DNA from 2 places in the Microbacterium sp. MMO-35 genome. Region 1 is predicted to be linked to the other one. Evidence: predicted binding sites of a transcription regulator. Region 1 holds the regulator's gene; the other holds the start of a gene.
What was found. Region 1 encodes HspR, which represses chaperone genes until heat shock. Its sites were predicted from a motif close to AAGTTGAGTCNNNNNGACTCAACTT; they were not measured.
Positions count from the first base shown of each region.

Region 2: WFJ01_RS13595 (ATP-dependent Clp protease ATP-binding subunit) is a predicted target of HspR. The motif match lies at 2,864-2,888, and genes of this name have one in related genera.

Region 1 is NZ_JBBCVH010000001.1:378,670-385,903, forward strand. It holds gene WFJ01_RS01660 (carbohydrate ABC transporter permease) at 1-161, opposite strand, end outside; gene WFJ01_RS01665 (carbohydrate ABC transporter permease) at 161-1,087, opposite strand; gene WFJ01_RS01670 (ABC transporter substrate-binding protein) at 1,171-2,541, opposite strand; gene WFJ01_RS01675 (heat shock protein transcriptional repressor HspR) at 2,883-3,365, opposite strand; gene WFJ01_RS01680 (DnaJ C-terminal domain-containing protein) at 3,495-4,484, opposite strand; gene WFJ01_RS01685 (nucleotide exchange factor GrpE) at 4,496-5,119, opposite strand; gene dnaK (molecular chaperone DnaK) at 5,119-6,975, opposite strand; gene WFJ01_RS01695 (hypothetical protein) at 7,227-7,234, shown strand, end outside.
Region 2 is NZ_JBBCVH010000006.1:74,305-81,538, reverse strand. It holds gene WFJ01_RS13610 (LacI family DNA-binding transcriptional regulator) at 216-1,244, opposite strand; gene WFJ01_RS13605 (glutaminase) at 1,354-1,836, shown strand; gene WFJ01_RS13600 (glutamine amidotransferase-related protein) at 2,044-2,784, opposite strand; gene WFJ01_RS13595 (ATP-dependent Clp protease ATP-binding subunit) at 2,903-5,449, shown strand; gene WFJ01_RS13590 (LysR family substrate-binding domain-containing protein) at 5,677-6,453, opposite strand; gene WFJ01_RS13585 (transferase) at 6,608-7,015, shown strand.

The sequences.
Region 1 (7,234 bases):
GGGAACAGCGCCGCGACCAGGAACAGCAGGCCGACGAACGCCTTGCCGACGAGGATCGCCCAGCCGGTGACGCCGTGCGGCGCCGTGAACCGGCGGTGGTCCTTTCCGGCCAGGACGATCCGGGTGGTCTCCAGGGCGGTGGTCGGGGAGGTCGCACTCATCAGTCGACGAGCCTTTCGGAGTTGATGAACTTGAAGACGAGCGCCGAGACGGATCCCAGCACGACGAAGAGCAGCAGGGCCGCGGCGATCGAGTAGCCCACGTTCACGTCGTTGCGGAAGTGGTTGAAGATGAACAGGTTCGGCAGCGTGGTCGAGTCCAGCGGTCCGCCCTGCGTCATGACGAGGGGCAGCTCGAACTGCTGGATCGCGGCGACGAAGCCGGTGATCAGCAGGTAGAGGAACACGTTCTTCATCTGGGGCATCGTGATGTAGAAGGTCTTCTGCCACCAGCCGGCCCCCTCCATCGCCGCGGCCTCGTAGTACTCCGTCGGGATGTCCACCATGGCGGCGACCATGATGAGCGAGGTGATGCCCATGCCGAGCCACACCGCGGGCACCGCCACGGAGAGCAGCGCCCACGCGGGATCCCCGATCCACGCCACGGGGTCGATGTGGAACACGGCGAGCACGGCGTTCAGGATGCCGCCGTCGTAGGTGTAGATCAGCACGAACACGATCGACGCGATCACGGACGAGATGATCGTCGGGATGTAGATGCTGACCTTGAGCACGGTCGCGAAGCGCCGGGAGACGCTCACGACGAGGCTCGCGAACAGGAACGCCAGCACGAGCATCGGCGGCACCGTCATCAGGACGAACAGGAATCCGCGGCCGATCGTCGCGACGAACAGCGGATCCGTCAGCACGTCGACGTAGTTCTTCCCGCCGACGAACTGCGGATCCTTGTAGAAGCTCCAGTCCTGGAACGAGAGGAACGCCGCGTACACCGCCGGCCAGGCGACGAAGATCCCGAGCAGGATCACCACGGGGGCGAGCAGCAGGTAGGCGAGCTTCGTGTCGCGGTACCGGTGCCGGTCCGCTCTGCGCTTGGCTGCGCGCCGGTCGTCGATCGCTTGCGTGGTCATCGGTGCTCTCCGTCGGGGGGATGGTGCGGGGCCGGGCTGCGCGGTCGGGGACGGCCGCACAGCGGTCCCCGACCGCGCCGCGCTCACTTCTTCGGAGCCTTGCTCGGCAGATCCTGCGACTGGATCACCTTCTGGATCGCGGCGTCCGCGGTCTTGATGGCGTCGTCCGGCGAAGCCGCGCCCTTCATGACCGACTCCATCGCGGTGCCGACCGCGAGCGAGACGTCCCACGGGTAGGTCGGCTCGGGGATCGCGTCGGGCGCGATGTCGTTCGTGATCACGCTCGACCACGGCGCCTTCGCGGCGGCCTCGTCCTTGGCGACGGCCTCCTGCACCGATTTGCGCACGGGGACCTTGGTGAACTGCGTGTTCACGAAGAACGGCACGAGGTTCTGCGGATCACCGGCGAGCGACCACTCCAGGAACTTCCCGGCGGCGTCGGCGTGCTTGCTCTTCGCGTCGATGACCCACTTGAAGTTGCCGAGCGTGGTGGCGGTGCGGCCGTCGGCGTTGGAGGCGTTCGGGAAGGCGCCGATGCCCGTCTTGGTGAGCAGGTCCGGGTAGTCGGATCCGATCTCCGACATCATCCAGGAGCCGGAGACCTTGAAGGCGACTTTCTTCTGGCCGAAGTCCTTGCCCTCGACGTAGGCAGCGAGCGCCTGCTTGGGCATGTACCCCTTGTCCCACAGCTCCTTGTACTTCGACATCAGGTCGCGGTAGGCGGCGTTGTCGATGTCCGGGGACTTCCAGTCGTCGGTGAGGGCCGTGTGCCCGGCGAAGTTGTACTGCTGGCCGACGGTCGACCAGGCGAACGTGATGGCGTCGGACGCGGGCGAGATGCAGTACTGCCCCTGGGCGAGCGTCGGCTGGATCTTGGCGCAGTCGGCGAGCAGGTCGTCCCAGGTCGCGGGGCCCTTGTCCGTGTCCACACCGGCCTTGGAGAGCATGTCCTTGTTCCAGAACAGCACGGTCTGGGCCTCCTGCAGGAGGGGGTAGGCGTAGTAGGTGCCGCCGATCTCGGACACCGACTTCGCCGAGTCGATGATCTCGTCCAGCTTGGAGGTGTCGACGACCTTGCCGAGGTCGTACAGCTGACCGGCGTTGACCGCGTCCTGGATGCTGCCGGAGTGGGTGTAGATGTCGGGCGCCTTGCCCGCGGCCTGGGCCGCCTTCATCTTCTGGTCCCACGCGTCGGCGGGGATCTCGGTGTCCTTGACGACGATCTTGTCCTGGGAGGCGTTGAACTTCTTGACGATGTCCTTGTACCAGGCGTTCTCGGGCGGGGTGAACGTGCGGTGCCAGAACTCGATGGTGGTCTTGCCGCTGGAGTCGCCTCCGTCCCCGGCGGCCTGCCCCGGAGTGCTCGAGCCGCAGCCCGCGAGCAGTCCAACCGCCGTGATGCCGCCGAGCGCGGCCATCACGACCCGGCGCGTGCGCTGTGTGTCCGTCTTCATGGGTTCCTCCTCGGGAACACGACTTCCTCGTCGATTCGGTGCTGGGTCCGGCACAGGGGTCCGGGTCCGCGGTCGCGCTGAGTCGGCATCGACCGGGCTGCACCCAGGGTAGGCGAAATCGATTTCAGATACAAGACACTCGTGGATGATCCCGGGCGCGCCCCCTACTCGGGTGTCGTGGTGGCGCCCTACGGCACGCGGGGAAACAGGTCTCGATGCCCGCAGCGCCTCAGGGCGCATGAGGTAGGAAATCGATTTCATGCCCTGGATCGAGACCCTAGCGGTCGCACGGCACCGGATCGGGACGGCGCGACCGCGCGCGGCCCTGCACCGGACGCGCCTCAGCGTCGGCTGTCGTCCGGGTCGTCGGCGAGTTCCTCGTCCGACGCCTCGGTGCGGCCCCCCCAGGGGCGCCACAGCACGACCTCGGTCGACCGACGGATCCGCCGTCCCGACGGCACGGCCATGATGGATCCGGTCGCACCGGCGGCGAAGACCCGCACGCCGGGGCGGGAGGCGCGCTCTTCGCGCAGGGAATGCTCGAGCTCGACCACGCGGCGGCGGAGCGTGCGCACCTCATCCTCGAGGTCGAGCAGCTTCGCGATCGCCGGCAGGCTCATGCCCTCGCTGGACAGCTGGGCGACCTCGCGCAGCTGGGCGATGTCGCGCTGGGAGTAGCGGCGGGATCCGCCCCGCGTGCGGCCGGGCACGACCAGCCCGATCCGGTCGTACTGGCGGAGGGTCTGCGGGTGCATGCCGGCCAGTTCGGCGGCGACCGCGATCGCGAAGATCGGGGTGTCGGCGCTCATGCGCTCATCGCCCATGGCGCACCGCATTTCGGACCTGCCGACACAAGGTCGACTGACCGAGATCAGGAGAATCCACAGGGATCCACCTGATCTCGGTCAGTTCGCCCGTTCCCGGCACGGAGAGAGCCCGAGCGGAGGCGCTCATCACGCCCGCGCCTTCGCCAGAAGCTCGGCGCGCGGGTTCTCCGCGGGCTCAGCGGCGCGGAAGCGCTCGAGCGCCTCGCGTGCGGCCTCGTCCAGATGCGCCGGCACGGCGACCTGGACCTCGGCGAGCAGGTCCCCCGAGCCCTTGGACGTGGTGACGCCGCGTCCCTTGACCCGCAGCACCCGGCCAGACGGCGTTCCCGCCGCGACCTTGAGCTTGACCGGATCCCCGCCGAGCGTCGGCACCTCGATGGTGGCGCCGAGGGCCGCCTCCGTGAACGTCACCGGCACGGTCACCCGCAGGTTCAGCCCGTCACGGGTGAACACCGGATGGGGCTTCACGGAGACCTGCACCACGATGTCGCCGTTCTCGCCGCCGTCGGGCGAAGGCCGCCCGCGACCGCGCAGACGGATCTTCTGCCCGTCCTTCACGCCCGCGGGGATCTTCACCTTGAGCGGACGGCCGTCCTCGCCCTGCAGCGTGACGGTCTCGCCCTGCACCGCGGTCGCGAACGACAGCGTCGTGCGGGCCGTGACGTCGGCGCCCTTCTGGGGCCCGCCGAAGCCGCGGAAGCCGCCGGACGGCTGTCCGAACCGACCGGATCCGAACGACCCTCCGCCGCCCTGGTTGAACATCGCGAAGATGTCGTCGAAGTCGGCGGTCTGGCTGCCGCGGCCCCGGTTGAACGCGCTGAACACGTCGTCGAAGCCGCCGTTGCCGGCGCTGCCGGGCGCGGTGAACCGCGCCCCGCCGGCGCCCATCGCGCGGATCTGGTCGTACTCGGCGCGCTGCTCGGTGTCGGAGAGCACCGAGTACGCCTCGCTGATCTCCTTGAACTTCGCCTCCGCCGCGGCGTCGCCGGGGTTGGAGTCGGGGTGGTACTTGCGTGCGAGCTTGCGGTAGGTCTTCTTCAGGTCCGCCTCGGAGATGTCCTTCGAGACGCCGAGGGTCTTGTAGAAGTCCTTGTCGAACCAGTCCTGGCTAGCCATCGACCACCCCCCTACTCAGCGGGAACGGCGACGACGACCTTGGCAGGACGCAGCTCGACGTCGCCCAGGCGGTAGCCCACCTCGACGACCTCCAGCACGACGGTCTTCTCGACGCCCGGGGTGGGCTGCTGGAAGATCGCCTCGTGCTGCTGCGGGTCGAACTCGTCGCCCTTCTCGCCGTAGGAGACCACGCCGAGACGCTCGGCGACCGAACGGACCTTCTCGGCGATCGCGGCGAAGGGCGTGCCCTCCTGCAGATCGCCGTGCTGGGCGGCGCGGTCGAGATCGTCGAGCACGGGGAGCAGGCCCTTGGCGGCCTCGCCCTTCGCGCGCTGGATCTCGACGCCGCGCTGCTCCTCGGTGCGGCGGCGGTAGTTCGCGTACTCGGCCTGGAGGCGCTTGAGGTCGACGAGCAGGGTGTGCTCGGCGTCGGCGAGCGCCGCGTCCTCCGCGGCGTCCTCGGCGAGCGCGTCGTCGCTCGGCGCCGTGTTCAGGATGTCGTCGACCGTGAGCTCGTCGGCGTCGTCCTGCGCGTCACCGGCCCCGGCCGCGGGGCCGGACGCGTTCGCGCCCGACCCCTGGCCGCCGACCTCACGGCCCTCTTCGGGCTCTTCGAAGTCCTTGGGATCCGTCATTACTTCTTCTCGTCCTCGTCGTCCACGACCTCGGCGTCCACGACGTCCTCATCGGACGCGGCGCCCTCGGCCGCCGGCTCGCCCTGCGGGGCGGAGGCCGCGTCGGCCTGGGACTGCGCGTAGATCGCCTCGCCGAGCTTCGTCTGCGACTGGTTCAGCTTCTCGAACGCGGTCTTCACGGCCTCGTCGTCCTCGCCCGCCAGTGCGGTCTTGAGCGCGTCGACGTCGGCCTTGACCTCGGTCTTCACGTCCTCGGGGAGCTTGTCCTCGTTCTCCGAGATGAGCTTCTCGATCGAGTAGGACAGCGTCTCGGCCTGGTTGCGGACCTCGGCCGCCTCGCGGCGCTTCTTGTCCTCGGCGGCGTGCTCCTCGGCCTCGCGCACCATGCGGTCGATGTCGTCCTTCGAGAGCGAGGATCCGCCCGTGATGGTCATCGACTGCTCCTTGCCCGTGCCCTTGTCCTTGGCGGACACGTGCACGATGCCGTTCGCGTCGATGTCGAAGGTGACCTCGATCTGCGGGATGCCGCGCGGAGCCGGCGCGATGCCGGTCAGCTCGAAGGTGCCCAGCGGCTTGTTGTCGCGGGTGAACTCGCGCTCGCCCTGGAAGACCTGGATCGCGACCGACGGCTGGTTGTCGTCGGCGGTGGTGAAGGTCTCGCTCCGCTTGGTCGGGATGGCCGTGTTGCGCTCGATGAGCTTGGTCATCATGCCGCCCTTGGTCTCGATGCCGAGGCTCAGCGGGGTGACGTCGATGAGCAGGACGTCCTTGCGCTCGCCCTTCAGGACGCCGGCCTGGAGGGCGGCGCCGACGGCGACGACCTCGTCCGGGTTCACGCCCTTGTTGGCCTCCTTGCCGGTCTCGCGCTTGACGAGCTCGGCCACGGCGGGCATACGGGTGGAACCGCCGACGAGCACGACGTGCGCGATGTCGCCGACCTTGATGCCGGCCTCGCGGATGACGTCCTCGAAGGGCTTCTTGGTGCGGTCGAGGAGGTCCTTGGTGAGGTCCTCGAACTTGGCGCGGGTGATCGTCTCGGAAAGCGACACGGGGCCGTTCTCGGTGAGCGACAGGTACGGCAGGTTGACGCTGGTCGACGTCGAGGAGCTGAGCTCCTTCTTCGCCTGCTCCGCGGCCTCCTTGAGGCGCTGCAGCGCGATCTTGTCGCCGGAGACGTCGACGCCGGTCGAGTCCTTGAACTGCTTGATCAGGTAGTCGACGAGGCGCTGGTCCCAGTCGTCGCCGCCGAGGCGGTTGTCACCCGCGGTGGCGCGCACCTGGATCGTGGAGAAGTCGTCGTCCTTGCCCACCTCGAGCAGGGACACGTCGAACGTGCCGCCACCCAGGTCGAAGACGAGGATGAGCTCGTCCTCCTTGCCCTTGTCGAGGCCGTAGGCCAGGGCGGCCGCGGTGGGCTCGTTGATGATGCGCAGCACGTTGAGGCCGCTGATCTCGCCGGCCTCCTTCGTGGCCTGACGCTCGGCGTCGTTGAAGTACGCCGGGACGGTGATGACCGCGTCGGTGACCGTGTCGCCCAGGTAGGCCTCGGCGTCGCGCTTGAGCTTCATGAGGATGCGCGAGGAGATCTCCTGCGGCGTCCACTTCTTGCCGTCGACGTCGAAGGACCAGTCGGTGCCCATGTGGCGCTTGACCGATGCGATCGTGCGGTCGACGTTGGTGACGGCCTGGCGCTTCGCGGTCTCGCCGACGAGCACCTCCCCGTCCTTGGTGAAGGCGACCACCGACGGGGTGGTGCGGAAGCCTTCTGCGTTGGCGATGACCTTGGGCTCGCCGCCCTCGAGGACGCTGACGACGGAGTTCGTCGTACCGAGGTCGATACCGACAGCACGTGCCATTTGTTTTCTCCTTCAGTCGGAAGTGCGGAAAAGTCTGCGCGGCCGCAGCCCCCGAGAAGGAACCCGGAAACCTGAGTCGCGATGACTCAACGATACGCCGGCTGTCAAGGGATGTCAACAAACTTGATATGACTCAACTCAACTTTTGCGAAGAGCTCGGAACGCCGTCCCCGCGGGGATCCCCGTGGGGGGAACCGCCGGACCGGACTGCCCATCGACGCGGCATTCAGCTGATCCCTAAGATCGGCGTCATGACGAC
Region 2 (7,234 bases), on a different contig from region 1:
CAGGATGCCGGGTCCTCACGGGGAGTGCGGGCGACGGGACCCCGGGCGCTCCAGCGCCCTGACCGGGCGCGGCGCAGGCGGGGAGCTCCGCGAGGCGGGGCCCAGTTGCGCGGGCGGCGGTCAGCGGCGCGGCGCGGCGGTCGACGGCGCGGGGTGACGGTCGACGGCGCGGGGCGACGGGCGGACGGTGCGGGGCTCAGTTGCGCGGGCGACGGTCAACGGCGCGGGGCGGCGGTCGAGCGGCGCACCACGAGCTGCGGCGTGATCGACTCCGCCGGGGGCACCGCTCCCGGGTGGGCGATCGCGTGCAGCAGATGCTCGACGGCGATGCGCCCCACGTCGCCGAAGGGCTGGGCGACGGTCGTGAGCGCGGGGGAGCAGAACTCCGCGAGCGGGATGTCGTCCACCCCGACGATCGACACGTCGTCCGGGATCCGGCGGCCGAGCTCGGCGAACGCCCGCGCGAGGCCGAACGCCATCTCGTCGCTCGCCACGAACACCGCGGTGACCTCCGGGATGCGCGCCAGGATCTGCCCGGCACGGTGCCCAGAGGCGGGGGACCAGTCCCCGAGGATCTCGGGCGGGGCCTCCCGGCCGGCGTCTGCGAGGGCCTCCCGCCAGCCCTGGGTGCGGCTGGACGCGTCGAGCCACTGCTGCGGTCCCGCGACGTGCCAGACGGTCTCGTGGCCGAGATCCAGCAGATGGCGGGTCGCGATCCGGCCGACTTCGCGCTGGTCGACCGCGACCACCTGGGTCGATGCGGTGCGCGACCCGTCGATGGTGATCGTCGGAACCGCGCGGGTGAGCTCGTCGATCGCCCGCGACGTCGCGATCAGGGGGAGCGCGAGCACGATCCCCTCCACGCCCTGGTCGGCGAGGCGCGACATGGCCAGCTCGATCTCGCCGGCATCGAGCGACGGCGTCGTGACCGAGTTCACGATGTACCCCGCCTCGGACGCGGTCGTCTCGATGCCGACCGTGACCGCGGTGCGCGAGTAGAAGCCGGTCCGCAGCGAGACGACGCCGATCGCCCTGCTCCGCCCGGAAGACAGCGCGCGGGCGGCGTTGTTGCGCCGATAGCCGAGCTGGTCCACGGCCGCGAGCACCTTGGCGCGGGTCTCGGGCTGCACGCTCGGATTGCCGCTCAGAGTGCGCGACACGGTCTGCGCCGACACCCCGGCCAGGCGCGCGACGTCGGCCATCCCGGGGGCGCGGCGGGGATCCGGCGTCGCTGGGGTCGTCATGAGATCCGATCGTGGGGCGGAGGCGCGGGCGTCGTCCCGGCACACGTGCATGATAGCGATCACTCGGACGGTCTCGGAGTGCCGCCATCGGCGGGATTAGCCTGGTGGGGTGACCTCACCTGACTCCGGCGCCGGGCTCGGCGCGCTGCTCGGACGGGCGCGCGCTGCGCTCGCCGAGGTGCCGCGGGAATCCCTCGGACGCGAGAGGACGTCGCGTTGGCGGGCGCCGCGGATCGTCCGCGCCGGATCCGCCTGGCACGTCGGCGTGCTGCTCCTCGCCGACGATGCGGTGTTCGCGACGGCGGAGGTGCTGCGCGCCGCCGCCCCGGTGCGCCGGGGGTATGCGGCGGAATCGGCCCGGGCCCGGGCGGAGCGCCGCGCGGAGGCCTCCCGCGGCGGATTCCGCGACGGCGAGACCGTGCACGTGGGCTGGACGGCGATCGATCTGGACGCGGTCGAAGCCGGGGTATCCTCCGGTCCGCTCGCCCTGCGGGACGGCGTGCCGTCGGTGCGCTGGTCTGCGGCGGGAGGCTACATGCCGCTGGAGGCATATCTGGACGAGCGGATCGCCCTGCTGCGCGACGGCGCCTGACGCGGACCCGGCCGCGCTCTCGCGAGACCGCATCTCCGCGTCGAGACTGCGCGAATCAACTGCGGTCTCGCCACGGAGATTCGGTCTCGTCGCCCCGTTGCCGTCTCGTGGCCCGTCGGCGCGGCCGGTCGGACCCTCCGGCGGAATGCGCATCGGGCCGGACCGTGGGGGTGGCCGGGGGATCGCTCGGGCGGCGCGGATAACGCGTCAGTGGCCTCGGCGGCGGTCCAGGGCTCGGGCGCCGAAGCGATGCAGGATCCGGGCGGGTTCGGTGACGACGGATTCGAGCACCGCCTCCTGGACGGTGTGGAACGCGTCGGGGTCGAAATAGCCCGTGGTGCGGTAGAAAACCATCCGGTCGGCGAAGTCCCGCGGCGAGGGCTCGGGGTGGAACTGCGTCGCATACAGGTCGGCGCCCACGCGGTACGCCTGCACCGGGCAGGTGTCGTTGCCGGCGAGCAGCACGGCGCCGGGCGGCGGGGCGACGGAGCCCTCCTTGTGCGCGGTGAACGCGTGGAACACGGGGCCGGCCGGCCCGAACAGCGGATCGGTCGCACCCTCGGACGTCGTGCGGATCTCCGCTGCGGCGGCCTCCTCCGGGGTGCCGTTGCCGACGGTCCCGCCGAGCAGCCGCGTCACCACGCCGATCCCGAAGCAGGTGAAGAACGCGGTCGTCGTCCCCTCGATCGCGCGCTCGGCGATCCGCTCGAGATCCGCCTCCACGCGCCGCTGCGTCGCCGACTTGCGGGCATCGGTGACGTTGAACGGGGATCCGCCGATCACGAAACCCGCGTAGCGGTCGAAGACGTCGTCGGGCAGCGCCGTCGTGGTGAGGTCGACGCGATCCAGTGCCTCGGCGTCGACGCCGAGGGCGACGCGGAAGGAGGCGCGCTCCGCCGTGGCCGCATCCAGCTCAGGGCGCACGCCGACGTACAGAAGCGAGGCCATCCCTGGATTCTAGGGGAGGGGGACGGGGCGTCGAAGTCCGGATGCAATGGTCGGGAATAGGATCCGCCACCGTGCGTTGAAGTTGACAGCACAACGCTCAAGTTTGAGAGGAAGCGAAATGCCCAACGACTTCACCGACGCGGGTTCGGGTTCGTTCGACGACTTCCTCGCCCGTTACCTGGCGGGCGAGCAGGCTCGTGAGACGCGCTCGATCGACCTCAGCCGGTTCCTCACCGTCCGCACCCAGCGCATCCTGCAGCGCGCCGGCCGATTCGCCCTCGGGCGCGGCCAGACCGAGCTCGACGCGCTGCACGTGCTGCGCACCGTCGTCGAGGACGACGCCGTGGCCGAGGCGATCCGCAACATCGGCGTGACCGCGCAGACGATCGTCGACGCCGTCGAGGCGCGACTGCCCGCGCCGGCCGGCGCCTCGGACGTGGACGCGGCGACCATCACCCCCAGCGCCAGCCGGGCGCTCTTCCACGCCTACCAGGTGGCGCGCTCGTCCGGCGCGACCTACATCGAGCCGGAGCACGTCTTCTTTGCCCTCGTGCTCGGACAGGACGCCCCCGCCGGGCAGATCCTGGCGCGCGCCGGGGTCACGGCGGAGGCGCTCACCCAGGGGATGCGCGAGACCGTCACCGCGGGAGCGGCCCCGGAGGCCGACGCCGCGGCGGACGCCTCCGAGACGCCGATGCTCGACCGCTTCGGCCTGGACCTCACGGCACGAGCCCGTGCCGGCGAGCTGGATCCCGTGATCGGGCGCGCCGCCGAGATCGAGCAGACCATCGAGATCCTCAGCCGCCGCACCAAGAACAACCCGGTGCTGATCGGCGAGGCGGGCGTCGGCAAGACCGCGATCGTCGAGGGGCTGGCGCGTGCGATCGTCGACGACGCCGTGCCCGCGCAGCTCAAGGACCGCCGCGTCGTGGCGCTCGACCTGCCCGCGATGCTCGCCGGCACCCGCTACCGGGGCGACTTCGAAGAGCGTCTCACCCAGACCATGGACGAGATCGCCGCGCACAAGGGCGAGATCATCGTCTTCATCGACGAGGTGCACACGGTCGTGGGCGCGGGCGGATCGGGGGAGGGCGGCGGCATGGACGCCGGCAACATCCTCAAGCCGCGCCTCGCCCGGGGCGACCTGCACCTGGTCGGCGCGACGACCCTCGCCGAGTACCGGCGCATCGAGAAGGATCCGGCTCTCGAGCGCCGCTTCCAGCCGGTGAAAGTCGCCGAGCCTTCGATCGAGGACGCCGTGCGGATCCTGGAGGGTCTGAAGCCCGCCTACGAGCAGCACCACGCCGTGACCTACACCGACGACGCGATCCGCGCCGCGGTCGAGCTCGGCGCCCGCTACCTGCCCGACCGCGTGCTGCCGGACAAGGCCATCGACCTGATCGACCAGGCCGGAGCGCGACTGCGACTGCGGCTCGGCCTCGTCACCGACGTCGCCGCGCTGTTCGCCGAGCTCGCCGACCTGGAGGCGCGCAAGAACGCGGCCGTCGGTGCCGAGCACTACGAGGAGGCCTCGCGCATCCGCGACGAGATCGCCGCGGTGCAGGCGCGGATCGACGACGCCGGTGCACCGGTGGCCGACGCCGCGGACGCGGTCGTCGACGAGGCGGAGATCGCCGCGGTGATCGCCCGCGCGACGGGGATCCCGGTCAGCCGGGTCTCGGAGAGCGAGCGCGAGCGGCTGGGCGACCTCGAGGCCGACCTGCACGCCCGCGTGATCGGGCAGGACGACGCGGTCACCGCCGTGGCGCGGGCCGTGCGCCGCAGCCGCACCGGCATGGGCGATGCCCGTCGGCCGGTCGGATCCTTCCTGTTCCTGGGCCCCACCGGCGTCGGCAAGACCGAGCTGGCCAAGGCGCTCGCCGATCGCCTCTTCGACGACGAGACCGCCGTGATCCGCTTCGACATGAGCGAGTTCGGCGAGCGGCACACCGTGTCGCGGCTCGTCGGCGCCCCTCCGGGATACGTCGGCTACGACGAGGCGGGACAGCTCACCGAGCGCGTGCGGCGCAACCCGTACTCGATCGTGCTGTTCGACGAGATCGAGAAGGCGCACCCCGACGTGTTCAACCTGCTGCTGCAGGTGCTCGACGACGGCCGTCTCACCGACGGCCAGGGACGCACGGTCGACTTCCGCAACACGGTGATCGTGATGACGTCGAACATCGGCTCGGAGTTCCTGGCTTCGCGCTCCGGCGCGCTCGGGTTCGTCGCATCGCAGGATGCGTCCGCCAACGGGTTCGCCTCGCAGGACGACCTGCGTGCGCGGGTCATGGGCAAGCTGCGCGAAGGCATGCGGCCGGAGTTCCTGAACCGCATCGACGAGATCGTGCTGTTCTCCAAGCTCGGACGCGAAGAGCTGGGGCGCATCGTCCGGCTGCTGCTGGAGGCGACCGCCCGCCGCCTCGGCGGCCGCGAGGTGGTGCTCGACGTCACCGACGCCGCGGTGGCCTGGCTCGGCGAGCACGGCTACGAGCCGGAGTACGGGGCGCGGCCGCTGCGTCGCCTGATCCAGCGCGAGGTCGACGACCGCATCGCGGACCTGTTCGTCTCGGGCGAGCTGAGCGACGGCGGACGCGTGCAGGTGGACGCGGCCGGCGGCGATCTCCGGGTGACGTCCGCGACCGGGCTCGCGCGGGCGGCCTGATCCGCGTGACGAGGACTCATAACGGCCGGGCTCCCGCGGATCCCGGCCGTTGTGCAGGGAGCACCCGCATTATGCAGGGAGGACACGACGGCGGGCGGGTGGCCTGCCCGGAAAATCGCGGAACGACGGGTCGCCGATGGCGAACCACGGCTGCCGGCCCTGCACAATGCGCGGGCTCCCTGCACAACGGCGCGGCGGACGGCCGGAGGCCGACGTCCGAGCGGGCGTCAGCGGGAGGAGTTCGCCGTCCGCCCGCGCACGACCCCGACGAACGCCTCGATGTCGGGAGTCGTCGCCCCCTTCGGCCAGGCGAGCAGCACCGGCGAGACGGGCGCGCCGCGCAGGATCCGGAAGTCCACGTCCTTACGGTGGTGCAGCCGGGCCAGCGACATCGGGGCGACGAGGATCCCGACGCCGGCGGCGATGGTCTCGACCGCGTCCTGGATCGTCTCGAGCGGGGGGATCCGGGACGGGGAGGTCGGGAGATCCAGATCTCCCAGCACGTCCTCGTGCGTGGTGAGCAGCGTCTCGGCCTCCAGGTCGGCGGGCGCGAGCTCGTCGGCGGCGAGCAGGTGCGATTCCGAGGAGGCGATCACGACCGGCAGCTCCTCGTACAGCGGGATCGCGTGCATGTCCTCGTCGTCGAAGGGGGCGCGTACGAGGGCGAGGTCGACGATCCCGTCGGTGAGGGCCGCCCGCTGCGTCGGGAACGCGATCGGCACGAGCTCGAGCGCGACGTGCGGCATCCGGTCGTTCCAGGTGTCGATCCACCGTCCGGGCGTCGCCCCGGGCACGGCACCGAGGCGCAGCGTGCGCGGTTCCTCGGGGGTCGGGGCTGGCGCGTCGAAGACGACCTTCTCGGTCTTCTTCGCCGGCCGCTGCGGGGCGCCCTTCGCGGTGCCCTTGCCGGCCTTCCCGGCGTTCCGGCCGCCGGCGGTACTGCGGGCGCCGCCCTTGGCGGAGCGCACCGCGGGTTTGCGTCCGGAAGCGCCTCGCCTGCTCATGCGTTCAGCGTACCGGCGACCGCGTCGCGCCGCCGCTGCGGGGCACGTCGGGGAATCGCGGCGCGACACGCGCGAAATGCGTGCACGGGAATAGATCCGGCGCGCACGAGGTTGCAGATGTATCCGGGGAAAGTCCCGGGCACGGGAGGTTTTCGTGGGTAAGAACTACGTCGACATCGAGGACGGCCGTGGAGGCACGCTGCGCTACCGCAAGCACGCCAACGGCCGTGGTCTGATCGCGCACGGTGCCAAGGTGCACCCGCAGGCGATCGTGGAGGCCGGCGCCTATGTCGAACCGGGTGCGAAGGTCGGGGCCGGTGCGCACGTCGCACGCGGCGCCTGGATCGAGCCCGAGGCGATCGTGGGCGTCAACGCCCGGATCGAGGCCCACGCCCACATCGGGCAGGGGGCCGTGATCGGAGACGGCGCCACGATCGGCGTGCGCACCGAGGTCGGCACCGGCGCGCACATCGCGCGCGGTGCGAAGATCGGCGACGACGAGACGGTCGCCGCCGGCATGAATCTGAACACCGACCGCAAGGGCCTCTGGCTCGCGGCCTGATCATCACGGTCGGCCGCCGGGTCGGCCGCTGCGGACTGTACGCGAAGACGCGCATCCCCGAGGGGTTGCGCGTCTTCGCGTAGCGGCCTGTGACGATCAGCACACGCTGTGACGATCAGCACACGGATCCAGCCGGATCCTGTGCCGATCGTGACACTGCGTGCCGATCGTGACGGCACCGGCCCGAGCAGCAGCAGCACCAGCGCCAGCACCAGGCCG